Regions from separate parts of the Micromonospora yangpuensis genome, predicted to be linked through region 1. Evidence: riboswitches for the same ligand, from Rfam matches in the RefSeq annotation. Region 1 holds a riboswitch; the other holds the start of a gene.
The links. A riboswitch is a leader RNA that binds a small molecule or an ion and turns the genes downstream of it on or off. The one in region 1 is predicted to bind thiamine pyrophosphate.
Positions count from the first base shown of each region.

Region 1 (15,643 bases):
CACTCGGTGCCACCGCGGCCGCCCTGCTGCCCTGGCCACCGACCGCCGCGTGGCGACCCGCCCTCGCCACCGCCCGGCGGCCCTGGTCGGCCTTTGCCACCCGGTCCGGCCAGGCGATCGAACCCACCGACATCCTCCAGCCCCTGCCCACCGCCACCGACCCGCCCACCGGCCCGACTACGGCGGCCGGCACCGACAGCCCGGCCGACCTGGTCACGGTCGGCACCGGATCAGGCCGGTCCACCGGTACGGCGATCGGTGATGATCCGGCGCTCGGCACCGGTGAGGGACCCGGGCCGGGGCCCCGCTCCGGCGACCCGTCGGTGCGGCCGGCACCTGCCCACTGGGACTGGCCGACCTCGGCCAGCACCGTCACCCCCCGTCCGACCCACACCGCCAGCTCACCCGAATCGCCGACCCCGGCTGCCCACTTCCCGCCGGCCGGCGAGGCTGTGACCAGCGGTACGTCGGACAGCGCGGCGGTGGCCGGCGAGGTTACGATCAGCGCAACGACGACCAGCGAGGCGACGATCAGCGAGCCCCCGACCACCGAATCCCCGGCCCCCGAATCTGCGGCCCCTGTGTTCCCGGCCCCCGAGTCCCTTCGCGAGGGGCCCACGGGCGGCGAGCCCACGGCCCCCGTATCCCCGGCGCCCGAGTCCCTTCGCAAGGGGCCCACGGACGGTGAGCCCACGGGTGACGGCTCTCCCGTCAGCGGGGCGCCCATGCCCGCCGAGCCCACGTTGACGGATGCCACGTTGACGGATGCCACGTTGACGGATGCCACGTTGACGGATGCCACGCTCGCCGGGCCCGGTACTGTCGAGGAACCGGCTACCGAGCCCGCCACCAGCGGAATCGCCGCCGCTGAGGCCGACACCGTCGACCCCGGTGCCGTCAAGCCCACGGTGGCCGGGACCGCAGCCACCGAATCCGCCACCAGCGCAGAGGTTTCCGCCGGTGCCGCGACCGACGACGACCGGAGCCCAGCGGCCGCAACGGCGGGCTTCTTCTCCGGTCCCGTCTCGACACCGGGCCCGGTCGACGAGCTGGACCGGCCGGAACTGACCTGGCCGGCCCCCACCGGGGTGCCACTCGAACCGGCCGACGCCGCCGAGGTCGCGCCGTATCCCCGGCACCAGGTCGCGCGGCTGCCTGACCTGAGCGGCGTCAGCTCCTGGAACGCCTTCGTCCCGCCCCGCCGAACGGAGTGGCGGACGACCACACCGGACGCCACCGTCCCGGGAACCACCGTCCCGGGAACCAGCAGCCCGGACACCACCCTCCCGGGAACCAGCAGCCCGGACACCACCAGCGCGGACGCCACCAGCGCGGGGAGCACCCCACCGAAGGCCGCCACGCCGCTGGCCGGTCCGGCAGCGGGTAGCGCACCGGCAGTCCCGGGTACGCCTACCCAACGCCCGGCCGAGCCGGGAACACCGGGCACCGCGACCGGAGCGACGGACACCGCGACCGGAACCGCCGAAACCTCGGTCGGACCACGGACGGGCCGGACCACGGTGGCCGGTGCCCGTGCCGGGGAGTCCGACACCGCTGACGCCGCCACCGAGCAGGACTCCGACGTCGACTCGGGCACCGGCCGCTTCCGTAACCGGCGGGGCCTGTTCGGCCTGATCCGGAACCGGACGGAGAAGGCCGCCTCCGCCGACCAGCCGGACGAGCGTGCGGAGCCGGCACTGCCGGCGCCCGACGAGGAGTACGTCGACTGGGTCGCCGGCCTCAGCCGCCCGGCCCCGGAGGACGGCCAGCGCTCACTGCGTTCCCCCGGCCGCCACCACCGCGACTGACCCCCAACTCCCCTGCCAAAGCAGGCCCCGAGGTGAATCTTGGACACCTACCGTTCACATAGGACGGTAGGTGTCCAAGATCTACAACCCGGACGGGTACCGAGCGAGAGCGAGGGTCCCGACGATCAAGAAGGTAACGGGGCGGACGTCAGGCGAGCGGCAGGTAGACGCGGGACCCGGCGGACTGGAACTCCGCCGACTTGTCCCGCATGCCACGGGCGGCGTACTCCTTCAGCTCCTGGGTGATCTTCATGGAGCAGAACTTCGGGCCGCACATCGAGCAGAAGTGGGCGGTCTTCGCCGGCTCCGCCGGCAGTGTCGCGTCGTGGTACGCGCGGGCGGTCTCCGGGTCCAGCGACAGGTTGAACTGGTCCTCCCACCGGAACTCGAACCGGGCCTTGGACAGCGCGTCGTCCCAGGCCTGCGCGCCCGGGTGGCCCTTGGCCAGGTCGGCGGCGTGTGCCGCGATCTTGTACGCGATCACGCCCGCCTTCACGTCGTCCCGGTCCGGCAGCCCGAGGTGCTCCTTCGGCGTGACGTAGCAGAGCATCGCCGTGCCGAACATGCCGATCATCGCCGCGCCGATGGCCGAGGTGATGTGGTCGTAGGCGGGCGCGATGTCGGTGGTCAGCGGGCCGAGGGTGTAGAACGGGGCCTCGTGGCACCACTCCTGCTGGAGGTCCACGTTCTCCTTGATCTTGTGCATCGGCACGTGCCCGGGGCCCTCGATCATCACCTGCACGTCGTACTCCCAGGCGATCCTGGTCAGCTCGCCGAGGGTCCGCAGCTCGGCGAACTGGGCCTCGTCGTTGGCGTCCGCGATGGAGCCGGGGCGCAGTCCGTCGCCGAGGGAGAAGGTCACGTCGTAACGGGCCAGGATCTCGCACAGCTCACGGAAGTTGGTGTAGAGGAAGTTCTCCTCGTGGTGCGCCAGGCACCAGGCGGCCATGATCGAGCCGCCGCGCGAGACGATTCCGGTGACCCGGTCCACGGCCAGCGGCACGTACGGCAGCAGCACCCCGGCGTGCACCGTCATGTAGTCCACGCCCTGCTCGGCCTGCTCGATCACGGTGTCCCGGAACACCTCCCAGCTCAGCTTCACCGGGTCGCCGCCCACCTTCTCCAACGCCTGGTAGATCGGCACGGTGCCGATCGGCACCGGCGAGTTGCGCACGATCGCCTCGCGGGTCTCGTGGATCCGCTTGCCTGTCGACAGGTCCATCACGGTGTCCGCGCCCCACCGGGTGGCCCAGGTCAGCTTCTCCACCTCCTCGGCCACCGAGGAGGTGACCGCCGAGGTGCCGATGTTGGCGTTCACCTTGACCAGGAACGCCTTGCCGATGATCGCCGGCTCGCACTCCGGGTGGTTGACGTTGAGCGGCAGCACCGCCCGGCCGGCGGCGATCTCGTCCCGGACGAACTCCGGCGCCAGCCCCTCCCGGATGGCGACGAACTCCATCTCCGGGGTCACCACGCCGGCGCGGGCGTAGGCGAGCTGGGTCGGCCGTCGGCCGTCCCGGCCCACCAGCGGCGTCCCCGCACCCCGCGCCGGAGCCACGTCGGCGCGTTCGGCGATCCACGGTCCACGCAGCGCCGGCAGCCCGACCTCCGGGTCGGAGCCCGGCCCCGACGTGTCGTAGAGCCGCAGCGGCGGGTTGTCCCCGGCCAATTCCACCTCGGCGAACGGCACCCGGACGTCCGGGCGGGACCCCTCGACGTAGACCTTGCGACGTGCCTGCATGACAGCCTCCCTGTCGATCAGTAAGGACGCGACGACGGGGCCGACGACCAGCCGAAGTGGTCCAACGGACCGGCTCCCGCGCCCAACTTCCAGTCCCGCCCACCGCTCAGCGCGCGGGCGACGTACTCCTTGGCGGTGGCGACCGCCGTCGGCACCGGGTCACCGGCGGCCAGCCGGACGACGATCGCCGCCGAGAACGAACAGCCGGTGCCGTGGTTGTTGCCGGTGGCCACCCGCGGTCCGCGCAGCAGGGTGGTGCCCCCAGCGTCGACAAGCACGTCCACCGACTCGCCGTCGGCGTCCACGTCGCCTCCGGTGACCACCACGTGGGCGGGTCCCCGGGCGGCCAGCGTCTCGGCGGCGGTGACCATCTGGTCGACAGTGGTCACCGGAGCGCCGGTCAGGGCCGCGGCCTCCGCGCAGTTCGGGGTCACCACCAGCGCGTACGGCAGCAGCCGCTCGACCGCCGCGGTGATCCCGAGCCGGTGTCCGCTGGTGGCCACCAGCACCGGGTCGACCACCAGCTGCGGCAGCCGCCCGGCTCGGGCGGCATCCGCGATCGCGTCGGCGACGGCCGGGGTGCCCAGCACGCCGGTCTTCACCGCCCGGACGGTGAAGTCGGCGAGTACGCTGTCGAGCTGCTCGACGACGGTCTGCGGGGGCAACGGCAGCACCCCGTCGACGCCCCGGGTGTTCTGCGCGGTGACCGCCGTGATCACGCTGGTGCCGTACGCGCCCAACGCGGCGAAGGTCTTCAGGTCGGCCTGGATGCCGGCACCCCCGCCGGAGTCCGAGCCGGCGATGGTGAGGACGGTCGTGGGGGTCACTCTGTTCCTCCGCGGGACGGGTACGGGCCGGGTACCTGCCGGACGGCGGCACCGAAGGCGTGGGTGAGGCGGGCCGCCGACTCGGCCGGATCGTCGGCGCGCATCACCGCGGCGAGCACCGCCACCCCCGCCGCGCCCGCCTCGACGGCGGCGGTCACCTGCTCGGGTGTCTGGATCCCGCCGAGGGCCAGCACCGGCACCGGGGCGGTCCGGACCAGCTCGGCGAGTCCGCGGGGACGCAGCGGTGGGCCGTACCCGGGTTTGCTGTCGGTCGGCCAGACCGGCGACAGGGTGACGTAGTCCTCGGTGGTCAGCGCGGCCAGTTCCGCCGCGTCGTGGCAGGACCGGCCGACGAGCCGGACCGGCGGTGGCGGGTACGGGCCGGCGGCGGGCAGGTGCACGGCGTCGCCGTCGAGCGGGTCGGCCCCGGCGACGACGAGCGTCCCGCCCACCTGGTCGAGGACCGGGCGCAGCGCGACCGCGAGGGCGACCCGCTCGGTGCGGGGCAGGTCCCTCTCCCGCAGCACCACCCACCGCACGCCCCCGGCCACCGCCGCCGCGACCACCTCGGGCAGCGGCCGTCGCGCCACCCGCCGGTCGGTGAGCACCACCACCCCCGACGGCAGGGCGACGCCCGGACCGGTGGCACGGGTAGGCCGCGTCACAGCTCGGGCCGTCCCTCGTCGGGGGTGGACGGTAGGGCGTGCGAGCGGCGGGGGATCCGGCCGGCCTGGTGGGCCAACCGGCCGGCGGAGATCGCGTACCGCATGGCGCTGGCCATCGCCACCGGGTCGACGGCCCGGGTGACCGCGCTGGCCAGCAGCACCGCGTCACAGCCCAGCTCCATCGCCAGCGCGGCATCCGAGGCGGTCCCGACACCGGCGTCCAGGATCACCGGTACGTCGACGCTCTGCCGGATCAACCGGATGTGGTGCGGGTTGCCGATGCCCAGGCCGGAGCCGATCGGCGAGCCAGCCGGCATCACCGCCGCGCATCCCACGTCGGCCAGCCGCCGGGCGAGCACCGGATCGTCACTGGTGTACGGCAGCACGGTGAACCCGTCGGCGACCAGCTCCTCTGCGGCGTGCAGCAGCTCCACCCCGTCGGGCAGCAGCGTCCGCTCGTCGCCGATCACCTCCAGTTTGATCCAGTCGGTGTCGAAGGCGTCCCGGGCCAGGTGGGCCACCTTGACCGCCTCGGCGGCGGTGTAGCAGCCGGCGGTGTTGGGCAGCAGCTGCACCCCGCACCGGTCGAGCAGGTCGAGCAGTCCACCGGCGGTGCCGGGCGCGGTGTCTACCCGGCGCAGCGCCAGGGTGACCAGGCCGGTGCCGGAGGCCCGGATCGCCTGCTCCAGCACGTGCAGGTTGGCCGCGCCACCGGTGCCGAGGATCAGCCTCGACCCGAAGGTCCGGCCACCGAGGACGAGGTCGGAGTCGTTCGACACCGCGCTCACCCGCCCTGCGCCGCGCTGAGCACCTCGACCCGGTCGCCGTCGCGCAGCGCCGTGTCCGGCCAGCCGGTACGCGGCACCACCTCGCCGTTGACCGCGACGGCCAGGCCGCGCTGCTGGGTGGTGACCTCCCGGACCAGATCGGCCACGCTCAGGCCGACGTCGACCGTCCGGGCCGCACCGTTCACCGTCACGTCCATCTCTCCTCCTCGATCGATCGGGCGTCACCGACCGCGACAGCCGCCACCGACCCGGCCGGCACCGACACCCCCGCCGGTGCAAGGAAGGGCCCCCTTTTATCGCTTTCTGAGGTAAAAGGGCCCCTTCCTAACACGACAGGCCCCGAAGCAGCTCGGCCGGGACCGACGACGAGGCAGGTGCCATCGACCCGACGGGTACGGTGAAGCGGTCGGCGCGGAACGGAGCGAGCAGCGGGTCGGCGACCCCGGTGGTCACCAGGTCGGCGATCAGGTCGGCGGTGACCGGGGTGAGCACGATGCCGTGCCGGTGGTGCCCGGTGGCGGCGACCACGTCCGGCCGACCGGGCAACGGGCCGAGTACCGGGGCGTTGTCAGGCGTGCCGGGGCGCAACCCGGCGACCGTCTCCACCAGGTCGTACTCGGCGAGCTCGGGGACCAGGTCGACGGCGGCGCGCAGCAACCGCAGCACCGCGCCGGCGGAGACGGCGGTGTCGGAGCGCTCCTCGACGGTGGCGCCGACCACCACCTCCCCGTCGGCGCGGGGCACCAGGTAGACCGGCTCGCCGTCGGCGTACCCCCGGATGACGTGCCGGAAGCCCGGCGGAGCGCCGTCGGGCGCGCGGAGCCGGAGGATCTGTCCCTTCACCGGGCGGACCGGCAGCCCGGTCAACGCCGTCGCGCCGGTGCCGGCCGCCACCACGGTCACCCGACCGGGCCGCCGGGACAGCGCGGTGACCCCGCTGTCGACGATCTCGACCCCGGCCCGCTCGGCGGCGGTGCGCAGCGCGGCGACCAGCCGACGCGGGTCGATCTGGTGGTCGGTGGCGGCGAACGCCCCACCGCGGACCCGCAGGCTCAGCGCGGGTTCGCGTCGGCGCAACTCCGAGGGGCGCAGCGGCGTGATCGGTAACCCCAACCCCTCCTGGTACGACCAGAGTCGTCGCGCCTCGGCCAGGTCGTCGCCGGTCAGCCCGACCACGAGGGTGCCGTCGGTGCGGTAGCCCAGGTCGACGCCGGTGGCCCCGGTCAGCTCGGCGGCGAATGCCGGCCAGCGGCGGGCCGAGTCGGCCAGCAGCCCGGTCAGCTCGTCCTCGCCGAAGTGCGCCTCGACGACCGGGGAGAGCATCCCGGCCGCGACGTGCGAGGCCCCCGACCCGGGCGCCGGATCGTGCAGCCTGACCCGCACCCCGCGCTGCGCACACCGCCACGCCACCGCCAGCCCGATCACCCCACCCCCCACCACCACCACCTCCTCGGGTGCAAGGAAGGGCCCCCTGTTATCGCTTTCTGTTGCAAAAGGGCCCCTTCCTAACACGACGGCCCCCGCACCACGCCCCGCACCACGCCCCGCAGCACGACGGGCAGCATGACGGGCAGCACGACGGGCCCGGCAGCGCGACTCACGACAGGCCCCGGAGCAGTTCAGCCGTGACGCGGGCCGGATCGGCGGCGGCGGAGAGCTCCCCCACCACCGCCACCCCGTACGCCCCGGCGGCCCGCAGCGCCGGCACCCGGGCCACGGTCACCCCGCCGATCGCGATCACCGGTACGTCGACCGCCGCGACCACGGCCCGTACGCCGGTCGGGCCGATCGGGTCGGGCAGCCCGTCCTTGGTGGAGGTGTGGTGGCAGGGGCCGACCCCCAGGTAGCTGGCCCCGGCGGCGACGGCGCTGCGGGCGGTGACCGGTTCCCGGGCGGTGGCCCCGAGCACCGCCTGCGGGCCGAGTACCCGACGGGCCGCGTCGACGGGCAGGTCGTGGGCGCCGACGTGCCCCCCGGCCGCGCCGATCGCCAGCGCCACGTGCAGCCGGTCGTTGACCAGGCAGGTCGCCCGGTACGGCGCGCAGAGCGCGAGCACCCGTCCAGCCAGGTCGTACGCCTCGCGGTCGGTGGCCTCGTCGGTCACCCGCACCTGCACGACGAGGTCGCTGCCGGCGACGCCGAGCGCGGCGCGCAGCACGGCCAGCGGGTGCCGCCCGGGGCGGGTGTCGGTGATCAGATGCAGTCGTCCCAGGGACGGCACGGCAACACTCCTCCCTGCGCCGGCATTACCCGGATCAGGTTCGACGGTCGGGGGCTGCAGCCCCCCTCTCAGCCCGGTACACCGGGCTCCCGTGGGTTCGTCGGGTGTCACCGTACGTCGTTTCCGCCGCTCCGCCAACCCCCACCCTGCCGCTCCGCCGGCTCCGACCCACAGTGAAAGCCGCCGCCACCCCCGCAGCGAAAGCCGCCGCCACTCCGCAGCGCCAGCGGCCTCCACTGAGGGCGGTCGGCCAGGTCCGGACCGCCGCCTGAAATGACAAAGATGGCGATCTGCATTGACTTGCACCAATTTCAGGCACAGTTGTTATCGAAACGTAACAACCAGGCACCTTGCTGGAAATTGATCGACGAACGCAAATTGATGTGAATCGATTCGGCTTCGCGCCGCCGCGTACCCTCGCCCGCCCGGAACGAGCACTCGGATCGACTCGGAGTGACCCATCCACCACTCCAGCCCGTCCCGTACGGACAGAGGAGAACTCCGTGTCCCGATCTCGTCGTGGACGAGCAGCGCTCAGCCCCCTGCCGGTGGCGCTGCTCGTCCTCACCCTCACCCTGGGCGGTGCCCCGGCCCAGGCGAACACCGCCGCCGAGGCCAGCACCGTCCAGGCCCGCAGCACGATGACCGGCACCACGACAGCCGGCAGCACGACAGCCGCCAGCACGAAGGCCGAGCCGGCGGTGGCTGCCGCGGCGGACCCGTACGCCGTGCTGGTCTTCTCCAAGACCGCCGGTTTCCGGCACGACTCGATCCCGGCCGGGATCAGTGCGATCCAACGGCTCGGCGCGGCGAACAACTTCACCGTCACCAGCACCGAGGACGCCGCCGCCTTCACCGACGCCAACCTGGCCCGGTTCAAGGCGGTCATCTGGCTGTCGACCACCGGTGACGTGCTGAACGCCACCCAGCAGGCGGCCTTCGAGCGCTACATCCGGGCCGGTGGCGGCTACGCCGGCGTGCACGCCGCCAGCGACACCGAGTACGACTGGGCCTGGTACGGCCAACTGGTCGGCGCGTACTTCAACAGCCACCCGGCCAACCAGACCGCCACGGTGAAGGTCGAGGACCACCAGCACGAGTCCACCCGGCACCTGCCGGACCGGTGGTCCCGGTACGACGAGTGGTACAACTTCCGCACCAACCCCCGGGCCCGGGGCGTGCAGGTGCTGGCCTCGCTCGACGAGCGCAGCTACAGCCCCGGTGCCGGCGCGATGGGCGCGGACCACCCGATCGCCTGGTGCCAGAGCTTCGACGGCGGCCGGTCCTGGTACACCGGCGGCGGGCACACCCAGGACTCCTTCACCAACGCGGAGTTCCTGCAGCACCTGCTCGGTGGCATCCAGACCGCCGCCGGGGCGGTGCACGCCGACTGTGGTGCCGGTCGGGCGGCCAACTTCGAGAAGGTGACGCTGGACAGCAACACCAGCAATCCGATGGAGCTGGACATCGCCCCGGACGGCCGGGTCTTCTACATCGAGCGCGACGGACGGTTGCAGATCATCCAGCCGGACACCAACCGGACGGTCACCGCCCTGCGGTTGAGCGTCTTCGGCGGCAACGAGGACGGTCTGCTCGGCATCCGGCTCGACCCCAACTTCGCCAGCAACCGCTGGGTCTGGCTCTACTACGCGCCAAGCGCCGGCGGGTCCCGTAACCACCTGTCCCGGTTCACCGCCAACGGTGACACCATCGACCCGGCCAGCGAGAAGGTCGTCCTGCAGATCCCCACCCAGCGCAACACCTGTTGCCACATGGGCGGGAGCATGACCTTCGACTCGGCCGGCAACCTGTACCTGGCCACCGGGGACAACACCAACCCGTTCGACTCCGGCGGATTCAGCCCGCTGGACGAGCGCAGCGGGCGGGCCGACTACGACGCGCAGCGTACCGCCGGCAACACCAACGACCTGCGCGGCAAGGTGCTCCGGATCCGGCCGCAGGCCGACGGCACGTACACCGTCCCGAGCGGCAACCTCTTCGCCCCGGGCACCGCCCGGACCCGGCCGGAGATCTACGCGATGGGCCTGCGCAACCCGTTCCGGATCGGCATCGACCGCAAGACCAACGTCCTGTACGTCGCCGACTACGGCCCGGACGCCGCCACCGCCAACCCGAACCGGGGTCCGGCGGGGCTGGTGGAGTGGAACATCGTCGACCGGCCGGGTAACTTCGGCTGGCCGTACTGCCACGGCAACAACCAGGCATACAACGACTACCAGTTCCCCTCCGGCCCGAGCGGCGCGAAGTTCAACTGTGCCGCGCCGGTGAACAACTCCCCCAACAACACCGGCCTGACCAACCTGCCGGCGGCGATCCCGGCGACTGTGGACTACGGCTACGGCGGTGACGCCCGCTTCCCGGAGATCGGTGGCGGCGGCGCGCCGATGGCCGGCCCGGTCTACCGGTACGACCCGAACCTGTCGTCGCGTCGGCAGTGGCCGGCGTACTTCGACGGCAAGGCGATGTTCGGTGAGTGGAACCAGTCGCGGATGTACACCTTCCAGGTCGCCAAGGACGGCAAGTCCCTGGTGGATATCAACCGGATCCTCGACCAGATGAGTTTCGTCCGGCCGATGGACTTCGAGTTCGGCCCGGACGGGGCGCTCTACCTCATCGAGTGGGGCAGCGGCTTCGGCGGCAACAACGACAACTCGGGTGTCTACCGGATCGACTACACCGCCGGGGCCCGCGCCCCGATCGCGGTGGCCGCCGCCACCCCGACCTCCGGCGCACCTCCCCTCAGCGTCACCTTCTCCAGCGCCGGCTCCCGGGACCCCGACGGCGGCACGCTCAGCTACGCCTGGACCTTCGGCGACGGCGGCACCTCCAGCCAGGCCAATCCGACCCACACGTACACCCGGTCCGGCAGTTACACCGCGCAGCTGCGGGTGACCAACCCGGCGGGGCGTACGGCGGTGGCGAACGTGCCGATCACCGTCGGCAACACCGCGCCCACCGTCACCATCGAGTTCCCGCCGGACGGCGGCTTCTACGACTGGGGCGACCAGGTCGCGTACACGATCAAGGTGACCGACCCCGAGGACGGCACGATCGACTGTTCCCGGGTCAACCTGCAGGTGCTGCTCGGCCACGACGAGCACGCCCACCCGCTGGAGCAGCGCACCGGCTGCACCGGCACGGTGCAGACCCAGCTCGCCGACGGGCACGGCGCCGAGGCCAACGTCTTCACCGTGCTGGAGGCGACCTACACCGACCGGGGCGGGTCGAACGGTGCGGAACCGCAGACCGGTCGGGCCCTGGAGATCCTGCAGCCCAAGCGGAAGCAGGCCGAGTACTACAGCGCCACCGGCCGGGTGGCCGGTGCCACCGGCGGCGGCGACCCGGGCGTGGTCCGGGAGGCCGGTTCCGACAGCGCCGGCGGCGGGCAGAACATCGGCTTCATCGAGGACGGCGACTGGTGGTCGGTCAGCCCGGCCAGCCTGACCGGCATCACCTCGGTACGCCTGCGGGCCGCCTCGGCCTCCTCCGGTGGCCGGATCGAGGTACGCGCCGGAGCCGCCGACGGCCCACTGCTCACCTCGGCCACCGTGCCGGCGACCGGGGCCTGGCAGACGTACACCGACGTCACCGCGCAGATCCCGAACGGCGCGGCGGCCCAGGGCAGCCTCTTCTTCGTCGCCCGGGACCCGAACCGGGGCACCGGCAGCCTGTTCAACGTCAACTGGGTGGACTTCGTCGGTCCGGGGATCAGCGGCAACTCGCCACCGACGGTGACCGCCTCGGCCACCCCGACCAGCGGGACCGCCCCGCTGACCGTGGCCTTCACGGGTACGGCGACCGACCCCGACGGCGACACCCCGTTGACGTACGCCTGGAGCTTCGGTGACGGTGGTACCGCCAGCACCCTCAACGCCAGCCGGACCTACACCACGCCGGGCACCTACACCGCCACCCTGACGGTCACCGACAGCCGGGGTGCGCGGGGCCAGGCGAGTGTGCAGATCCGGGTGGACGGCACGGGCACCCCGTCCTGCCAGGCGCTGCGCTCGGACGAGTTCACCGGCACGTCGCTGGACCGGCAGCGGTGGTCCGGTGGGGTGCGGGAGAACCCGTCCTCGACCTCGGTCACCGGCGGCGTGTTGCGCCTGCCGACCAGCGCGGGTGACCTCTACGGCGCCCGCAACGACGCGACCAACCTGGTGCTCCAGCCCGCACCCAGCGGGGCCTGGCAGGCCACCACCCGCCTCACCCTGGCGGCCCGCGCCGACTACCAGCAGGCCGGCCTGCTGGTGTACGGCAACGACGACAACTACGCCAAGCTGGACCTGGTGTACGGCGGCAGCCGGCGGGTGGAGTTCATCCGGGAGAGCGGCGGTACGCCCCGCAACGAGTCGACCGACAGCACCGCGGCACCTACCGGTGACACCGTCCATCTGCGCCTGACCAGCGACGGGACGAACCTGACCGCGGCGTACTCGGCCGACGGGCAGACCTTCACCACCGTCGGCCGGTCTGCCGCGTTGGCCGGGATCAGCAACCCCCGGATCGGGCTGTTCGCGCTCAACGGCGGCACCACGGCACCGGTGGTCAACGCCGACTTCGACTGGTTCCGGATCACCCCGGACACCTCGACCGGCACGGTGCCGTCGGACGAGTTCACCGGCAGCAGCCTGGAGAAGTGCCGGTGGAACGCGGTGGTCCGGGAGGACACCGCCCGCTACCGGATGACCGACGGGTCGTTGCGTATCGACGTACCCACCGGTGACATCTACGGCACCGGCAACACCGGGCCGACGAACTTCATCCTGCAGAACGCCTCCACCGGCAACTGGACGGTGCAGACCCGGGTCGACGGCAGCACCTTCAACGAGCAGTACCAGCAGGGCGGCCTGTTGGTCTACGCCGACGACGACAACTACCTGAAGTTGAACTACGTCACGGACAACGCCGCAGGTCAGGCGGTTTCCCGCCGGATCGAGTTCCGTAGCGAGGTCGGCGGGGTGGTGCAGAGCACCCAACCCCAGGCGACCGGGCTGACCCAGGGGGTCTGGCACCTGCGGCTGTCGCGCAGCGGCACCAGCTACACCGCCGCGTACTCGGCCGACGGCACGAGCTGGACGACCCTGGGCACGTTGACCAGCACCGCCGTCGGAACCGCCCCGAAGGTGGGGCTGTTCACCCTGGGCGGCAACCAGACCGCGCCGAAGACGGCCGCCTTCGACTACTTCCGACTCACCTCCTGACCGGACCGGACGGCTTCACCGGTGCCCGCCCCCATCAGCGCCACGGGGGCGGGCACCGCCTGTCGACCCGGCCGCTCGTCTGCTTTGGAGGCACTCGCGGCTATTGCGGCGTAGCGTTACGCAACCGTTACCGGGCTGCACCTTGCCGGACATGGAGAGATCGGAACTAATTTGTTCATCGATTCGACAGAATCGCGGTCCGGTGGGTCGGCGCCCCCTGGTCAGCACTGTCGGGTCAGCTCGGAGCGGTCTTCGGCGGTCCGCTCCGACACCCGTCGTCCAGCCCGGACAGAGGAGACCTTGTGTCCCTATTCCGCCGTATCAGATCGTCGCGGGGCCCCCTCCCCGCGGCTCTGCTCACCCTCACCCTCACCACCACGCTCATCGGCGCGCCGGCCCAGGCCGCGCCCACCACCGCACTCACCGCCGCGAAGGCGGCCCCGGTCCTGGCCGCGCCCGCAACCCAGGCTGCCGAGCCGTACTCGGTGCTGGTCTTCTCCAAGACCGCCGGGTTCCGGCACGGCTCCATCCCGGCCGGCATCGCGGCCATCCAGCAGCTCGGCGCGGACAACGGTTTCACCGTCGACACCACCGAGGACGGCGCCGCCTTCACCGACGAGAACCTCGCCAGGTACAAGGCGGTCATCTGGCTCTCCACCACCGGTGACGTGCTCGACGCCGGGCAGCAGGCCGCGTTCGAGCGGTACATCCAGGGCGGCGGCGGATACGCCGGCGTGCACGCGGCGTCGGACACCGAGTACAGCTGGGAGTGGTACGGCGACCTCGTCGGCGCCTACTTCTCCGGCCACCCGGCCAACCAGACGGCCACCATCAAGGTCGAGGACCACGCACACGACTCCACCGCGCACCTGCCGGAGCGCTGGTCCCGCTACGACGAGTGGTACAACTTCCGCACCAACCCGCGCGGTGACGTGCACGTGCTGTCCAGCCTGGACGAGACCAGCTACAACCCGGGCGCCGGCGCGATGGGCGCCGACCACCCGATCGCCTGGTGCCAGGAGTACGACGGCGGGCGGTCCTGGTACACCGGTGGCGGCCACACCAACGAGTCGTTCGCCGAGCCGGAGTTCCTCCGCCACCTGCTCGGGGGCATCCAGACCGCGGCCGGGGTGGTCGACTCCGACTGCGCCGCCTCGAAGACCTCCAGCTTCGAGAAGGTCACGCTGGACAGCAACACCAGCAACCCGATGGAACTGGACATCGCGCCGGACGGCCGGGTCTTCTACATCGAGCGCGACGGCCGGGTGCAGATCGTCAAGCCGGACACCGGCAACACGGTCACCGCGCTCACCCTGAGCGTCTTCACCGGCAACGAGGACGGCCTGATCGGCATCCGGCTCGACCCGGACTTCGCCACCAACGGCTGGGTCTTCCTCTACTACGCGCCCGCCGGCGGCGGGCCGCGCAACTACATCTCCCGGTTCACCGTCACCGGTGACACCATCGACCCGGCCAGCGAGAAGGTCGTGCTGCAGGTCGACACCCAACGCAACACCTGCTGTCACGCGGGCGGAAGCATGGTCTTCGACTCGGCCGGCAACCTGTACCTGGCCACCGGGGACAACACCAACCCCTTCGAGTCCAGCGCGTACACCCCGATCGACGAGCGGCCGGGACGCCAGGACTACGACGCGCAGCGTACCTCCGGCAACACCAACGACCTGCGCGGCAAGGTGCTCCGGATCCACCCGGAGGACGACGGGACGTACACCGTCCCGGAGGGCAACCTCTTCCCACCGGGCACCGAGAAGACCCGCCCCGAGATCTACGCGATGGGCTTCCGGAACCCGTTCCGGATCGGCATCGACCCGGCCACCGACGTGCTCTACGTCGGTGACTACGGCCCGGACGCCGGCTCGGCCAACCCGAACCGGGGCCCGGCCGGGCTGGTGGAGTGGAACATCGTCGACCGGCCCGGCAACTTCGGCTGGCCGTACTGCCACGGCAACAACCAGGCCTACAACGACTACCAGTTCCCCTCCGGCCCCAGCGGCGCCAAGTTCGACTGCGCCGCGCCGGTGAACAACTCCCCCAACAACACCGGCCTGACCGACCTGCCGCCGGCCATCGCGGCCACCGTCGACTACGGCTACGGCGGGGACCCGCGCTTCCCGGAGATCGGTGGCGGCGGCGCGCCGATGGGCGGCCCGGTCTACCGGTACGACGCCGACAACCCCTCGCCGACCAAGTGGCCTGCGTACTTCGACAGCAAGGCCATCTTCGGCGAGTGGAACCAGTCGAAGATGTACACCTTCCAGGTCGCCAAGGACGGCAAGTCCCTGATCGACATCAACCAGTTGCTGGTCGGGATGACCTTCATCCGGCCGATGGACTTCGAGTTCGGCCC
Region 1 covers NZ_FMIA01000002.1:5,680,403-5,696,045, forward strand. The annotation lists gene GA0070617_RS25550 (hypothetical protein) at 1-1,808, shown strand, start outside; gene thiC (phosphomethylpyrimidine synthase ThiC) at 1,957-3,549, opposite strand; gene thiD (bifunctional hydroxymethylpyrimidine kinase/phosphomethylpyrimidine kinase) at 3,567-4,376, opposite strand; gene GA0070617_RS25565 (thiamine phosphate synthase) at 4,373-5,041, opposite strand; gene GA0070617_RS25570 (thiazole synthase) at 5,038-5,820, opposite strand; gene thiS (sulfur carrier protein ThiS) at 5,826-6,026, opposite strand; gene thiO (glycine oxidase ThiO) at 6,154-7,341, opposite strand; gene thiE (thiamine phosphate synthase) at 7,427-8,050, opposite strand; TPP riboswitch at 8,045-8,153, opposite strand; gene GA0070617_RS25590 (ThuA domain-containing protein) at 8,692-13,275, shown strand; gene GA0070617_RS25595 (ThuA domain-containing protein) at 13,578-15,643, shown strand, end outside.

Region 2 (15,643 bases), 630 kb from region 1:
AGCAGCGACGGGTCTCGGCAGCCCTCTACGCCGGCCCGCAGGCACAGTTGACCGGCCTGGCGGCACTGCACTGGTACGGCTTCCGGTACAGCCCGCGCAGCGACGCCGTACAGCTGGTCGTGCCGCACCACGTCCGACGGCGGTCGGCGGCGTACGCGCAGGTCTCTCGGGCGCTCACCCTCGACGGCCGGGCCCGGCACACGGCGTTCTACCCGGTCTGTTCGCCGGCCCGCGCGGTCGTCGACGCGGCCCGCGACCTGCGCCAACTACGGCCGGTCCGGGCCGTCGTGGCCGAGGCCGTGCAACGTGGGTACGCCGACCTGCCCGGCCTCGACGAGGAGATCCGACGGGCCCGGCGCAGCCGTACCGCGCTGATCCGCCAGGCGTTCGCGGAGGTCGTGGCGGGCACCCGGTCGGCGCCCGAGGCGGAGTTGCGGGAGTGTCTGGCCGGCAGCCGGGTGCTGCCGGCGATCCTGTGGAACCCCCGGCTGTCCAACGGGACGGGCGAGTCAATGCCCACGCCCGACGGATACCTGGCCGACGCGGCGCTGGCCCTGGAGGTGGACTCGCAGGAGTACCACTTCAGCCCCGACGACTGGTCGCGCACCCTCGACCGGCACAACCAACTGAGCCGGTACGGGATCCTGGTGCTGCACTTCACACCGGCCCGGATCCGCCGGGAGCCGGGGCGGGTGCGGCAGCTGGTCGAGGAGGCGTACGAGTCCCGGCGGGGGTCGGTGCCACTCACCCGGGTACGTGTCGAGCCCTTGCCGGGCCCGGCCGCCCTCGCCATCGACCCCGCGCCCGCCGGCCTTCCGCCCGCCGGTCCCGCACCCGCCGGCCTTCCGCCCGCCGGTCCCGCACCCGCCGACCTCACGCCCGCCGGCCCCGCATCCACCCTTCCGCCCACCCGCCTCACGCCCGACCGTCGGCACCTGGAGGAGGTTCTGGCCGCGCGCCACCGAGTCGAGCAGGCATGACTCCTCGCGTCGTGGTCGAGGCCACGGATCTCACGTCCCGGTGACGTTCGTCCTGGCCAGTGGGTATGTGACGCCGGTCAGCTCCTCGGACCGGGTCCACAGGCGACGGGCGAGAGTGCTGTTCCGGGCGGTTCTCGACCGGCTGACCAGCTTGGGGGCCCCGCGTCCCTGGAGGAAGCCACCCGGACCGGCGTAGCTGCCGCCGGGGACGTCCGCCACCGCCGCGTAGAGCGTGGGCAACGCACCGTCGGCTTCGCTCTGCGAGAGGCGGTTGGTGAAGCGCCGGAGCACGGACCGCCGGTCGTCGAGGTGGTCGAGGAGGTTGGTGGCGGCCAGCCCGGGGTGCGCGGCCGTCGCGCGTACCGACGAATCGACGTCGGCGAGACGACGCTGCAGTTCCGCGGTGAACAGCAGGTTCGCCAACTTCGACTGCGCGTACGCGGGGAACGCCCGATAGCGCCGGCGCTCCCAGTTGAGGTCGTCGAGGTCGATCGTGCCGGCCCGGTGCCCGCTGGAGGAGACGGTGACCACCCGCTCCCGGATCCGCGGCAGCAACAGGTTGGTGAGTGCGAAGTGGCCGAGATGGTTGGTGCCGATCTGCAGTTCGAAACCGTCCTTGGTACGGCCGAGCGGCGGGACCATCAGGCCCGCGTTGTTGATCAACACGTCGATCGGGTCGGTGAAGTCCTCGGCGAACGCCCGGATCGAGGCGAGGTCGGCGAGGTCGAGCCGCCGTACCTCGACGTCACCGGCCATGGTCGCGGCGGCGGCCTGTCCCTTGGCGAGGTCGCGGACGGCGAGCACGACGCGGGCGCCCGCGGCGGCGAGCGCATGGGCGGCTGCCCGGCCGATGCCGCTGTTCGCGCCGGTGACGACGACCGTACGGCCGGTCATGGCGGGAAGCTGCGCGGCATTAAATGTTGTCATGAGCAACAATGTAGGCGCTGACGACAATGCTGTCAACGACAACACCATTTGCTAGGGTGAACCCGTGCCCGCGTACCACCACGGAAACCTTCGGACGGCGCTGCTCGACGCGGCCGAGCGCAGCCTGCGCCAGCACGGTGCCGAGCAGCTCTCCCTGCGGGAACTGGCCCGCGAGGCCGGCGTCAGCCACGCCGCCCCCCGTCGGCACTTCCCGGACCGTCAGGCGCTGCTGGACGCACTCGCCGAGGCCGGCTTCGCCCGGCTGGACACGGAACTGCGGGCGGCGTTGGACGCCGCGGGTGAGGAGTTCGGGCCGCGCATGCACACCGTCGCGGCGGCCTACCTGAGGTTCGCCACCGAGGACGCCGCGCTGCTGGCACTGATGTTCGCCGGTAAGCACCGCGACGGCGCCGAACGGCTGGTCGAGGCCGCCGCCGCGCCGTTCGGACTGCTGGACGGTCTGATCAGGCAGGGGCAGGCGGAGGGCGTGCTTGAGCCCGGCGACTCACAGCGCACGGGCATCGTGATGTTCGCGACGCTGCAGGGCATCGCCGCACTGGTCAACGGCAACCTGGTGGCACCGGAACTACTCGACGGGATCGTGGCGACCGCCGTCGACCAGTTCATCCGCGGATCGCGGCGCCGTTGACACTCCCGGCGGGAGATTCCGTACGGACCTGACCGGGAAGCTCGACGGGCTGAGCGAACGCGAACAAGCGCGCAGTGAGAAGGGGCCCCTTCTCGACAATATGCGTTAAGAAGGGGCCCTTCCTTACACATCTAGCAGCCGGGGAGGTGCTCGATGAGGTAGCGCTCGACCTGGTCGAGGGAGATCCGTTCCTGGGTCATGGTGTCCCGGTTGCGGACGGTCACCGCGTTGTCGTCGAGGGTGTCGAAGTCGACGGTGACGCAGAACGGGGTGCCGATCTCGTCCTGCCGGCGGTAGCGGCGACCGATGGCCTGCGAGTCGTCGAACTCGACCACCCAACGCTTACGCAGGTCGGCGGCGAGCCCCTTGGCCTTCGGCGAGAGCGCCTCGTTGCGCGACAGCGGCAGCACCGCCACCTTGACCGGGGCCAGCCGGGGGTCGAAGCGCATCACGGTGCGCTTGTCCACGCCGCCCTTGGTGTTCGGCGCCTCGTCCTCGTCGTACGCCTCCAGCAGGAAGGCGAGCACCGCCCGGGTCAGGCCGGCGGCCGGCTCGATGACGTACGGGATCCAGCGCTCGTTCTTGGTCTGGTCGAAGTAGGACAGGTCGACGCCGGAGTGCTTGCTGTGCGTGGCGAGGTCGAAGTCGGTCCGGTTGGCGATCCCCTCCAGCTCGGCGAACTCGCTGCCACCGAACTGGAAGCGGTACTCGATGTCGACGGTGCGCTTGGAGTAGTGCGAGAGCTTGTCCTTGGGGTGCTCGTAGAAGCGCAGGTTGCCCTCGGACAGCCCCAGGTCGAGGTACCAGTTCCAGCGCTCGGAGAGCCAGTACTCGTGCCACGTCTCGTCGGTGCCCGGCTCGACGAAGAACTCCATCTCCATCTGCTCGAACTCGCGGGTACGGAAGATGAAGTTGCCCGGGGTGATCTCGTTGCGGAACGACTTGCCGGTCTGCGCGATGCCGAACGGCGGCTTCTTGCGGGCGGCGGTCGCCACGTTGTTGTAGTTGACGAAGATGCCCTGGGCGGTCTCCGGCCGCAGGTAGTGCAGGCCCTCGTCGCTCTCCACCGGGCCGAGGTAGGTCTTCATCAGGCCGTTGAACATCTTCGGCTCGGTGAAGGTGCCCTTGTTGCCGCAGTTGGGGCAGTTCAGCTCCTGCAGCGAGGTCAGCGGCTTGCCGTGCTTCTCGGCGTACGCCTCCTCCAGGTGGTCGGCGCGGAACCGCTTGTGGCAGGACTGGCACTCGGTGAGCGGGTCGACGAACTCGGCGATGTGGCCGCTGGCCTCCCAGACCTTGCGGGCCAGGATGACCGCGGAGTCCAGGCCGACGACGTCGTCGCGCTGCTGGACCATGGTCTTCCACCACTGCCGGCGGACGTTCTCCTTCAGCTCCACGCCGAGCGGACCGTAGTCCCACGCCGATCGGGTCCCGCCGTAGATCTCGCTGGAGGGAAAGACGAAGCCCCGGCGCTTGGCGAGGCTGACGACGGCGTCGATACGGTCGGCTGGCATGTTTCCTCCTACGCCGACTGGCGGTCGGCGGGGACGTGGGATGGACGGTGCGGGCGGTGTTGCCCAGCACACTACCGATGGGCTGGTCAGTCGATCCCGCAGACCTCCAGGCCACCGGTCTGGTTGTCCGGGGCCAGGTTGATCGTCTGGGTGTCCTGGCCACCGCCGGTGTAGGTCACCCGCACCGGCACCCGGAGGTTCACCTCGTCGACGTCACCCACCCGGTACTCGGTGATCTCCGGCTCGGCCGCGACGCGCCGCTCGAAGTCCGGCTCGGACTCCCGGCGCCGCTCGGACTCGCAGAGCAGGTCGTAGGCCTCGCCGTACTTCTTGTCCACGATCGCCCGGTAGTAGTCGTCGGCGACCGCGCGGCCCTGCTCGTCGATCGCGCGGACGTTGGTGACCGCCAGCCCGACGATCGCCGCGCCGCCCCCGCCGCAGCAGAGCACCGCGGCCAGCGCCCCGACGCCGAGACCGAGCCAGAGCCGGGAGCGCCGGCCCTCGGTGGGGGGCGCGGCGAACGGCGGCGCCACCCCGGGTCCGGCCGGTGGCGCGGGTACCCCCGGCTCCTCCGACCTCCCCGGCCCGCCGGGCGAACCCGGAGACACGGGCCCGCCGGGCTGCGCCCGTTCCCCCGGCCCGCCGGGCGATTCCGGAGACATGGGTACGCCGGGTGGAGCGGGTACGCCGGACGACGGCGGCTGCCCACCGGAGGCCGCGTCGTCCGCGCCGGGTGACGCGGGGCCACCCGGCCCGGAGGAACCGGGGTACGGCTGCGGCTCGGGCGGTCCGGGAGCAGTCATACCGTGCAGGGTAGTGCCCGGAGATCAGCGGTACGGGTCAGCCGCTCGATCACTGCTGGCGACCACCACGTCCCCGCCCGGTGCCGCGCTGGCCAACGCCTCGTAGGCGGACGGCTCGTCCAGCGACTCGGCCAGCAGCGGCGTGGCGTGGATCTTGACGTCGAAGTTGCCGAGCGCCCGCCGGTACGTCCCGACCGACTCCCACTCGGTGAGCAGACTCCAGTGCCGTGGGTCGTCCAGCGCCCGCAGCAGGTGCCCGCGCAGGTAGCCGGGGCAGGCGGCGAGCACCGTGAGGGCGGCGTGCGCCCGCTCGGTGAAGGTGTCGGCGGCGTCGGTTTCCACCACGAACCGGTTGGTGACCAGCACCCGGGTCCTCCTCGTAGAGTCTGTGGGATGCAGCGTACGCAGCGACCTCTGCTGGCCCGACTGGCCCGGCTGAATCCGACGTCGGTCTTCCTGGCCAGCCTGGTGCTGGTCCTGGTGGCGCTCTTCGCCCCGGGTGTGGTGGGCGCGCTGCTGCTGCTGGCGATCGCCGCCGCCCTCATCGCCCTCTCGGTGACCACCTGGCCGGTGCAGACCCCGGCGAACCGGATCATCCGGCTGGTCGTGGTCACCCTGTTGATCGCCCTCGCCCTGACCAAGCTCCTCTGAGCGGTACGGCCCAGGCGCTGCTGCGCGGTGCGGCCCAGGCGCTGCTGCGCGGCCGGCTCATGCACTCATGCGGCTTTGACAATCAATTTCGTCTAGGCGGAGAGTAGTGGCATGAACAGCCGTTACGTTTCCCGTACCCTGGCCGCCGCGACCACCGCGCTGCTCGTCCTGGCCGGCGCCACGGCGTGTGGCGACGGTGGCGGCCAACCCGCTGGCGCCGACCCGGACCGGATCGACGTGGTGGCCGGGTTCTACCCGCTGCAGTTCGTCGCCGAGCGGGTCGGTGGCGACGCGGTGACAGTGACCAACCTCGCCCGTCCCGGGGCCGAGCCGCACGACCTGGAACTCAACCCGGGCCAGGTGGGGCAGCTCAGCCAGGCCGAGCTGGTGATCTTCCTGGACGGCTTCCAGCCCGCCGTGGACACCGCCGTCGAGCAGAACGCCAAGGACCGCGCGTTCGACGTGGCCACCGTCCAGCCGCTGCTGGACGCCGCAGCCGGCGGGCACGACCACGACCACTCGGGCGAGGACGACCACGGTCACGAGGACGAGAAGGGCCACGAAGACGAGAAGCACGAGGACGAGAAGAAGGCCGCCGAGGAGGGTGGCGGAGCCAAGGACCCGCACGTCTGGCTCGACCCGACCCGGCTGGCCACCATCGGCGAGAAGCTCGCCGAGCGGCTCGGACAGCTCGACTCCGGGCGGGCCGCCGACTTCACCGCCCGCGCCCAGCAGCTGCGGACCGAGCTGGAGAAGCTGGACACCGAGTTCACCGAGGGGCTGAAGACCTGCCAGCGCCGGGAGATCGTGGTCAGCCACACCGCCTTCGGTTACCTCACCCAGCGCTACCAGCTGGAGCAGATCGGCATCACCGGGCTCACCCCGGAGAACGAGCCCTCCCCGCAGCGCCTCGCCGAGGTCACCGAGGAGGCCCGCGAGCACCAGGCCACCACGATCTTCTTCGAGACGCTGGTCAGCCCGAAGGTCGCCGAGACCATCGCCCGTGAGGTCGGGGCCAAGACCGCCGTACTCGATCCGCTGGAGGGGCTGTCGGCGGAGAACGGCGGCGACTACCTTTCGGTGATGCGCACCAACCTGCAGACCCTCCGGACGGCACTGGGCTGCTCGTGAGCGAACCTGTCATCACCGTCACGCACGGGGTGGTCGGCTACGACGGCCGCCCCGTGCTGCGTGACGTCTCACTCGCCGTCACCACCGGTGAGGTGGTCGCCCTGCTCGGCGCCAACGGCTCCGGCAAGTCGACCCTGATCCGGGCCATCCTCGGCCTGGTCCCGCTCAGCCACGGCACGGTCGAGCTGTTCGGCACCCCGCTGCGCCGGTTCCGCCACTGGCACCGGGTCGGCTACGTGCCGCAGCGACTCGGGGCCGGCAGCGGCGTACCGGCCACCGTCCGGGAGGTGGTCGCCGCCGGTCGACTGGCCCGCCGGGGGGTGCTGCGACCACCCGGCGCCGCCGACCGGGCCGCCGTCGCCGCCGCGCTCAGCGCGGTCGGGCTCGCCGACCGGGCCGGCGACCCGGTCGCCACCCTCTCCGGCGGCCAGCAGCAACGCACCCTGATCGCCCGGGCCCTCGCCGGCGAGCCGGACCTGCTGGTGCTCGACGAGCCGACCGCCGGGGTCGACGCGGTCAGCCAGGAGGCCTTCGCCGGGGCGCTCGGCGGTTTCGTCACCGGCGGCGGCACCGTCCTGCTGGTCGCCCACGAGCTGGGGCCGCTGCGTCCGCTGATCAACCGGGCGGTCGTCGTGCACCAGGGGTACGTCGCACACGACGGCGCGGTACCGGAACCGGCCGGCCACCACGCCGAGCCCGGCCACGACCACGTGCACCCGCACGGTCCCGACGAGCCCGTGGGGCTGTGGAGCCGATGAGCATCGAACTCTTCCAGTACCCGTACATGCAGCGGGCCCTGATCGGCGCGCTGGTCATCGGCCTGGCCGCCCCGGCACTCGGCATCTACCTGGTGCAGCGCCGGTTGGCGCTGATCGGCGACGGGGTCGGGCACGTGGCGCTTACCGGAGTCGGGGCGGGGCTGCTGCTCAACCGCTCCCCGGTGCTGGTGGCGGTGATCGTGGCGACCCTCGGCGCGATCACCATCGAGCTGGTCCGGGCCCGTGGGCGTACCTCCGGGGATCTTGCCCTGGCCCTGCTCTTCTACGGCGGGATCGCCGGTGGGGTGATGCTGGTCGGGCTCTCCGACAGCAGCAACGCCAACCTCAACGCGTACCTCTTCGGGTCGTTGACCACGATCTCGCCCACCGACCTGACGACCATCGCGGTGCTCGGCGCGGTGATCGGGGTGGTCATGCTGGCGCTACGCCCGGCGCTCTTCGCGGTCTGCCACGACGAGGAGTACGCCCGGGTCTCCGGCCTGCCGGTGCGTACCCTCAACCTGCTGCTCGCGGTGGCCACGGCGGTGACCGTGACGATCGCCATGCGGGCCGTGGGGGTGTTGTTGATCAGTGCCCTGATGGTGGTGCCGGTGGCGACCGCCCAGCAGGTCACCCGGGGTTTCCGCAGCACCATGACGGCGGCGATGGCGCTCGGGCTGTTCGCCGCCGGCGGCGGGGTCTACGTGGCCGCGAACGCCGACACCGCCCCCGGTGCGTCGGTGGTACTGCTGGCGATCGCCTCGTTCCTGGTCGTCGCCGTGGCCGGGGCCGGCTGGCGGGCGGTCCGTCGACGCCGCGTCCCGAGCGGCCCGACGAGCGCCCCGGAGCCCGCCGAGGTGGTGCTGCGCTGAGCCGGTTACCGGCGGGTCGTTGAGAACGGTTACCGTTGCGGGGTGACCAGTCCGACCGGCTACGACTCGTACGAGGGTGCGAGTGAGCTGCTGCGTGCGCTCTCCGCGCCGATCAGACTGGCCATCGTCAGCGAGCTGGCGCAGAGTGAACGCTGCGTGCACGAGCTGGTGGAGACCCTCGGTGCGACCCAGCCCCTGGTCTCCCAGCACCTGCGAGTGCTACGCGGCGCCGGGGTGGTACGCGGTTCGCGACGCGGCCGGGAGATCGCGTACGCCCTGGTCGACGAGCATGTCGCGCACATCGTGGCGGACGCGGTCAGCCACGCCGGGGAGGGTCCGTGACCGAGGAGAGCACCACCGCCGTCCGCAACACCCGGCAGCGCAGCGCGGTCAGCGCCCTGCTCGGCGAGGTCGAGGGCTTCCACAGCGCCCAGGAGCTGCACGAGATGCTCCGCCGGCGGGGTGACCGGGTCGGCCTGACCACGGTCTACCGCACCCTGCAGGGGCTCGCCGACGCCGGTGAGATCGACGTGATGCGCCCGCCCGGCGGGGAGCACCTCTACCGGCGGTGCAGCGAGGGGCACCACCACCACCTGGTCTGCCGGGCCTGCGGCCGGACCGTCGAGGTGGCCGGCCCCGCCGTCGAGACCTGGGCCGACCGCGTCGCCGCCCAGCACGGCTACACCGACGTCAGCCACACCCTGGAGATCTTCGGCACCTGCCCCACCTGCCCTTCGTGAAAGGAAGGGCCCCCTATTAACGCTTCCGGTAGAGCGGGGCACCCTTCTCACCGGCTGCTGCGGGGCATCGACGGGTGAGCGGGAGCGTGGCACGCTGTCCGGCGTGAAGATCTACGCCGACCGTTCCCCGGTCGCCCTCCGTCAGCTCCTCACCGATCTCCTCGTCGTCGCCTGGGTGTACGGCTCGATCCGGGGCGCGCTCTGGCTGCACGACCTGGTCGAGAAGCTGGCCGTACCCGGACAGAAGCTGGAGGGGGCGGGCGGCGGCCTCGCCGACAACCTGGCCGACGCCGGCGGCAAGGTCGGCCGGGTGCCACTGGTCGGCGACGAGCTGACCGCGCCCTTCGAACGGGCCGCCGGTGCCGCCCGGTCGCTGGCCGAGGCGGGCCGGGACCAGCAGGAACTGGTCGACCAGCTCGCCCTGGCCCTCGCCGTGGCGGTGCTGATCTTCCCCCTCGGGCTGGTGCTCTTCGGCTGGCTGCCGCTGCGGCTGCGCTGGATGCGCCGGGCCGGGTCGGCGGCGGCCCTGGCCGGGGTGCCCGCCGGACGGGACCTGCTGGCCCTGCGGGCGCTGGCCAACCAACCGGTGGGCCGGCTGACCCGGATCGCGCCGGACGTGGCCGAGGCGTGGCGGCGCGGGGACGCGTCCACCGTGGACGCATTGGCCCGCCTGGAACTGCGCCGCCTGGGCCTCAAGTCTCGATAGGGCGCGCCTCGACCCCGGGGTTCGGCCAGGCGCGCCGGCCCCACGGCCGGGGCCAGAGCGGGCCGCGCCAGGCCGGCCTCGGGGCGGGCCACGCCAGGACGGGTCAGGGCGGGCCACGCCAGGACGGGTCAGGGCGGCCCGGACGAAGGGGCCGCCCGGGTCCGTGAGAGGGGCGCCCCGCTATACCGAAAGCGTTAAGCGGGGGCCCTTCCTTTCACTCAGGTGGGGGTGTCCTCGTCGTCGTCGAGGTCATCGTCGCCCCAGTTGCGGCGGCTGAACGGCAGCACCGCCCAGAAGGTCAGGAACCACACTCCGGTGATACCGCTGAGCAGCAGGGCGACCCACCAGGGCAGGACGAAGTCGGTGACCAGCATGACCGCGCTGACCATCGAGATCAGCATGAGCACCAGACCACCGCTGGCCATCCGGTGGGCGAAGCGGACCAGTTCCGGCTTGCGACCCTGCCGGAACAGCGCCCGGTGAAACGCGACCGGCGAGATGATCATCGCGGTGGCACCGGCAGCGGCCAGCAACGCGACGATGTAGACGTCCCGCTGGAAGTCCGTGGTCCGGTCGAACCCGGCACTGAACGGCAGGGTCAGCAGAAAGGCGAAGAGGATCTGCACGCCGGTCTGCGCGACCCGCAACTCCTGGAGCAGGTCGGCGAAGTTTCGCTGCCAACGCTGCTTCTCGGTTTCCTTCGACACGTGCTACCTCCGGTGAGACGTACCGCCCCCGGGGTCCACCCCCGGTTGGCGACAACGCCTTTGCCCTACGGCAGACAGTGCGAAACCGACTCATGAACGTCGTTACAACGTCGGCCCCACCCGGGCCAGGATCGCCTCGGTCAGGGCCTGCGGCGCCTCGTCGGGAATCCAGTGGCTCACCCCGGGCAGCACCACGAAGCGGTACTCCCCCGTCACGCGTTCGGCGCAGGTCTCGGCGGCGGTGCGGCCGATCGCGGTGTCCCCGTCACTCCACACGAAGGTGGTCGGCACCGGCACCGCCGGGGTCCGCGCCAACTCGGCCCCGGACATCGCCCGGTACCAGTTCAGCGCGGCGGTCAACGCCCCCGGCCGGCGCATCGGCCCGGCGTACCGGGCCACCCGCTCGGCGTCACCGACGCCGCCGAGCATCTTGCGCAGCGCCGCGCCGTTCCAGGCCAGCAGCACCTTCTCCGCCGTACCCGCCCGGCGGAACAACGCGATGTACGACGAGCGGGCCTTCTGCCCCGCGTCGGTGGCCAGCGCGTGGGCCATCGCCGCCGGGTGCGGCACCGAGACGGCGGTGAGCGTGTGCACCCGGTCGGGATGGTAGGCGGCCACCTGCCAGGCGACCAGCGCGCCCCAGTCGTGACCGACCAGGTGGGCAGCGGGTACGTCGAGCGCGTCGAGCAGGGCCACCGCGTCGGCGACGCACTCGGCGAGCCGGTAGTCGCGGACCTGCGGTGGCCGGGCGTCGGGCGAGTAGCCGCGCTGGTCCGGGGCGTAGGTGCGCAGCCCGGCGGCGTGCAGGGCCGGCACCACGTCGTCGAACTCCCCGGAGTGCTGCGGGAACCCGTGCAGCAACAGCACCGGCACCCCGTCGGCCGGTCCACCGGCGGCAACGTCGAAGGTGAGGCCACGCGTTTCGATCCGCATCACCGGAACCTACCCGGGCCGGGCCGGCTAGTCGTACTGTTGCCGGGGCACGGGGACCTCACGCCAGGTCTCGACGTCCAGGTAGGGGATCTCGGCGTCGTTGACCGGGTCCCGTCCGATCCGGTCGGTGTACCGCCCGATCACCTCGATCCAGGTGTCCTGGGGCAGGCCCACCGGCACCTCGCCGGTCAGGCCCAGCTTGACCGGACGCCCGTCGGCGGCACAGCAGGACAGCACCATCCGGGCCAGGATCGGTTCTCCGGCGCCGCCGGTGGCGATGAATCCGGTGAGCTGGACCCGGCGGTCGCCGATCGACTCGCCGGCGTCGAAGAGCGCCCGGGAGGCGTAGTCCAGCACGGTGATCTTGGCAGGGTCACCGGCGGGCAGGGCGGGATAGTCGGAGAGCCCACCACTGGGGACGGTGGCACCGGCCTGGCTGACCGCGTACGAGCCGAGCGCGGGCGGGGCGACCAGCAGCAGACCCAGCACCGGCAGCAGGAGCAGCCAACCGATCCGCGGCTCGTGGTGGGCGTGCCCGGCATCGGCGTGCGCCACCGGGCCGGCCGGCTCACCGTCGGGCGGCTGCACCGAGGCGGGCAGCAGCGGGCGCAACTCGTACCAGAGGGTCATCACGGCGACGGCGACCAGTGCCAGGCCGGCGGCGACGAGGAAGGGCTGCAGGCTCTCCTTGACGTAGCGCAGGTACAGGTCGGTGAGGCTGGCCCGGACCACGGCCCCGCCGAGCAGCAGCAGCACGACCGCCTGGGCCTGCCGGTTCACAGCAACACCGCCCCGGTGGCCACCGCCACCGTCACGGCGACCACGAAGGTCGCCGGGGCGAACCGGAGGGCGAACCGGCGGCCGAAGACCCCCGACTGCATCGCGATCAGCTTCAGATCGACCATCGGACCCACCACCAGGAAGACCAGCCGGGATGTGAGGGAGAACTGGGACAGCGACGCGGCCACGAAGGCGTCCGCCTCGGAGCAGAGGGAGAGCAGCACGGCGAGCACCGCCAGGGCGAGCACCGACAGCACCGGGTTGTCGGCGAGGGTCTGCAGCCACCGCTTCGGCACCAGCACGTTGATGCTGGCCGCCGCCATAGCGCCGAGGACCAGGAAGCCACCGGCGTGCGTGACGTCGTGCCGGATCGCCGCCCAGAACGCCGCACCCCGGGAGAGGCCGTCGAGGTCGGGGCGGTGCGGCAGCCGGATCCAGTCGGCGCGGCCCAGCCGCAGCCAGAGCCAGCCCATCAGCACCGCGACCACCAGGCTGGCCAGGCCCCGGGCGAGCACCATCTCGGGGTTGCCCGGGAAGGCGACCGCCGTCGCGACCAGCACGATCGGGTTGATCGCCGGGGCGGCGAGCAGGAAGGCCAGCGCGGCGGCCGGGGTGACCCCCCGACGGATCAGCGAACCGGCGATCGGCACCGCGCCGCACTCGCAGCCGGGCAGCACGAAGCCGGCCGCGCCGGCCAACGGCACCGCCAGGCCGGGCCGGCGGGGCAGCGCGCGGGCCCAGAACGAACGCGGCACGAAGACCGCGATCACCGCCGAGAGCATCACCCCGAAGACCAGGAAGGGCATCGCCTGCACCAGGATCGAGACGAAGACGGTCGTCCAGGTCTGCCAGCGGGGTGCGGAGAGCAGGTCGGCGACCGGCTCGCGGAAGACGACCAGCAGGATCAGCAGCCCGGCGAGGACCTCCACCGAGCCGACCCGGTCGCCGAGGAACCGGCGTGGCCCGTCCGCCGGGGGCTCGGCCGCCGGAGAACCAGGACCCACCGGGGAACCAGAATCCGCCGGGGAGCCAGGATCCACCGGGGAACCAGGATCCACCGGGGAACCAGGATCCACCGTCGTACCACGGTGGTTGGTCTCTGCGGTCACCTGTACGCCCCTTCACCGACGCTCCGAACCTGCCAGGGCCCGTTGCCGGTGCGCGGGAACCATCGGTCGGCCGCCTGAGGGTACTGCCCACCGACGGGCCACGTCGATGCGTACCGGACAGCCTGTGGAAAACCCGGCATACCGGCGGCTGACCAGGCAATGATCACTTTGCCGGTCGATTCACCGGGGTGTTAGCGTCGGTGAGACAACTTCACCTCCGACAGGGGAGCGCGCAGCGCTGAGAGTGCGGGTCCGCCCGCAGACCCTCGAACCTGATCTGGGTAATGCCAGCGCAGGGAGTTCGGTCGACCTTCAGCCGCGCCGTCGTCCGGTCCGCCGGGCACGGCGTGCGTCTTCTCCTGGTTCGCACTCGGGACTGGGAGCATCCACCATGAGTCACACCGACACCGATCGCTGGCGGACCATCGACATCGTGGTCGCCTCCGTGATCGCGGTCGCCTTCGGCGTCATCTTCTGGGCCTGGAACCTGGTCTGGACGGCAACCGAGGGCGCGTTCGCCTTCTTTCCACCGGCCCAGGCGGTCATCTACGGCATCTGGCTGGTCCCCGGGGTGCTGGGCGGCCTGGTGATCCGCAAGCCCGGCGCCGCCTTCTACTGCGAGTTCCTCGCCGCGTTCGTCTCGGTGCTGCTGGGCAGCCAGTGGGGCGTGGTGGCCATCCTGCAGGGCGCCTTCCAGGGGGTCGGGGCGGAGCTCGGCTTCGCCGCGTTCCGGTACCGCTCGTACCGGCTGCCGGCGGCGATGCTCTCCGCCACCCTGGCCGGGCTCGCCGCGGCGGTCTTCGACCAGATCCGGTACTACGCCGCGCTCGACCTGCTCACCGCCCGGCTGCCGATCTTCGTCCTGACCGTGCTGAGCGCCACGGTGCTGGCCGGGGTCGGCGGCCTGCTGCTCACCCGGGCGTTGGCCGGCACCGGGGTGCTCGACCGGTTCCCTGCCGGCCGCGACCGCGCCCTGGTCTGATCCCGGACCCGGGGGGTACGCGGCGTGGGCACGGTGCGGTTGCGGGGCTTCGGCTGGCGGCACGCGGGGCGTCGGGCCTGGGCGGTACGCGGGGTGGACCTGGACGTCGAGCGGGGCGAGCGGGTCCTGCTGCTCGGTGCCTCCGGGGCCGGCAAGAGCACCCTGCTGGCGGCGTTGGCCGGGTTGCTGCCGACGGACTCCGGCGAGCAGGAGGGCACCGTCGAGATCGACGGGGTCGACCCCCGCAAGGACCGGGAACGCGTCGGCATCGTCTTCCAGGACCCGCAGACCCAGCTGGTGATGGCCCGCTGCGGTGACGACGTCGCGTTCGGCCTGGAGAACCGGGGGGTACCGGCCGGCGAGATCTGGCCAAGGGTCGACGCGGCGCTGCGTCGGGTCGGCTTCCCGTACCACCGGGACCGGCCCACGGCGGCGCTCTCCGGCGGTGAGCAGCAACGGCTCGCCCTGGCCGGGGCGCTCGCCCTGCACCCGGGGTTGCTGCTGCTGGACGAGCCGACGGCCAACCTCGACCCGGTCGGGGCCGAGCTGGTCCGCGACGCGGTCGCGCTCGCCGTGGACGCCGACACCACCCTGGTGCTGGTCGAGCACCGGGTGGCGGAGGCGCTACGGCTGGTCGACCGGGTGGTGGTGCTGGCACCCGGCGGCGGCGTCCGGGCCGACGGCCCGCCCGGGGAGGTCTTCGCCGCGCACGGCGACGAACTGGCCGCCGAGGGGGTGTGGGTGCCGGGTCACCCGGTCGCGCCCCGCCGGGCCCGGACCCCGGTCGGCGACCGGTTGCTCACCGCCGACCGGCTCGGCCTGCCGCCCCGGTTGGCCACCACCGAGCTGACGGTACGCGCCGGCGAGGCGCTCGCCGTGCTCGGCCCGAACGGGGCCGGCAAGTCCACCCTGGCGCTGCTCCTGGGCGGCCTGCTCCGACCGGGCACCGGCCGACTGACGGCCACCGCCGAGCTGGCCGGCGCGGACGCCGCCACTGCCCCGCACCGGTGGCGGGCACCCGCACTGGCCGGCCGGATCGGGTCGGTGTTCCAGGATCCGGAGCACCAGTTCGTCACCGGCACCGTCAGCGAGGAGTTGGCCCTGGGGCCACGCCGTACCGGTCAGCCGGAGCACGCGGTGCGGACCACCGTGGACGGGTTGCTGCACCGGCTGCGGCTGACCCGGCTGGCCGGGGCCAACCCGTACACCCTCTCCGGCGGGGAGGCGCGGCGGCTGAGCGTGGCGACGGCCCTGGCCACCGCGCCCCGGCTGCTGGTCTGCGACGAGCCCACCTTCGGCCAGGACCGCCGGACCTGGCTGGAGCTGGTGGACCTCTTCGCCGACCTGCGCGACGCCGGGCACGGGGTGGTCACCGTCACCCACGACGCGGACTTCGTCGCCGCG
Region 2 covers NZ_FMIA01000002.1:5,053,020-5,068,662, forward strand. The annotation lists gene GA0070617_RS22720 (hypothetical protein) at 1-980, shown strand, start outside; gene GA0070617_RS22725 (oxidoreductase) at 1,011-1,907, opposite strand; gene GA0070617_RS22730 (TetR/AcrR family transcriptional regulator) at 1,972-2,556, shown strand; gene GA0070617_RS22735 (glycine--tRNA ligase) at 2,688-4,067, opposite strand; gene GA0070617_RS22740 (Rv0361 family membrane protein) at 4,154-4,600, opposite strand; gene GA0070617_RS22745 (antibiotic biosynthesis monooxygenase family protein) at 4,895-5,236, opposite strand; gene GA0070617_RS22750 (DUF6703 family protein) at 5,264-5,521, shown strand; gene GA0070617_RS22755 (metal ABC transporter substrate-binding protein) at 5,633-6,652, shown strand; gene GA0070617_RS22760 (metal ABC transporter ATP-binding protein) at 6,649-7,410, shown strand; gene GA0070617_RS22765 (metal ABC transporter permease) at 7,413-8,282, shown strand; gene GA0070617_RS22770 (ArsR/SmtB family transcription factor) at 8,325-8,624, shown strand; gene GA0070617_RS22775 (Fur family transcriptional regulator) at 8,621-9,022, shown strand; gene GA0070617_RS22780 (hypothetical protein) at 9,126-9,728, shown strand; gene GA0070617_RS22785 (DUF6328 family protein) at 9,947-10,435, opposite strand; gene GA0070617_RS22790 (alpha/beta fold hydrolase) at 10,538-11,368, opposite strand; gene GA0070617_RS22795 (TIGR03943 family putative permease subunit) at 11,396-12,148, opposite strand; gene GA0070617_RS22800 (permease) at 12,145-13,152, opposite strand; TPP riboswitch at 13,470-13,574, shown strand; gene GA0070617_RS22805 (ECF transporter S component) at 13,649-14,239, shown strand; gene GA0070617_RS22810 (ABC transporter ATP-binding protein) at 14,264-15,643, shown strand, end outside.
Region 2: it holds a riboswitch for thiamine pyrophosphate, as region 1 does, so the genes downstream of both, GA0070617_RS22805 (ECF transporter S component) here and thiE (thiamine phosphate synthase) in region 1, are expected to answer to the same signal.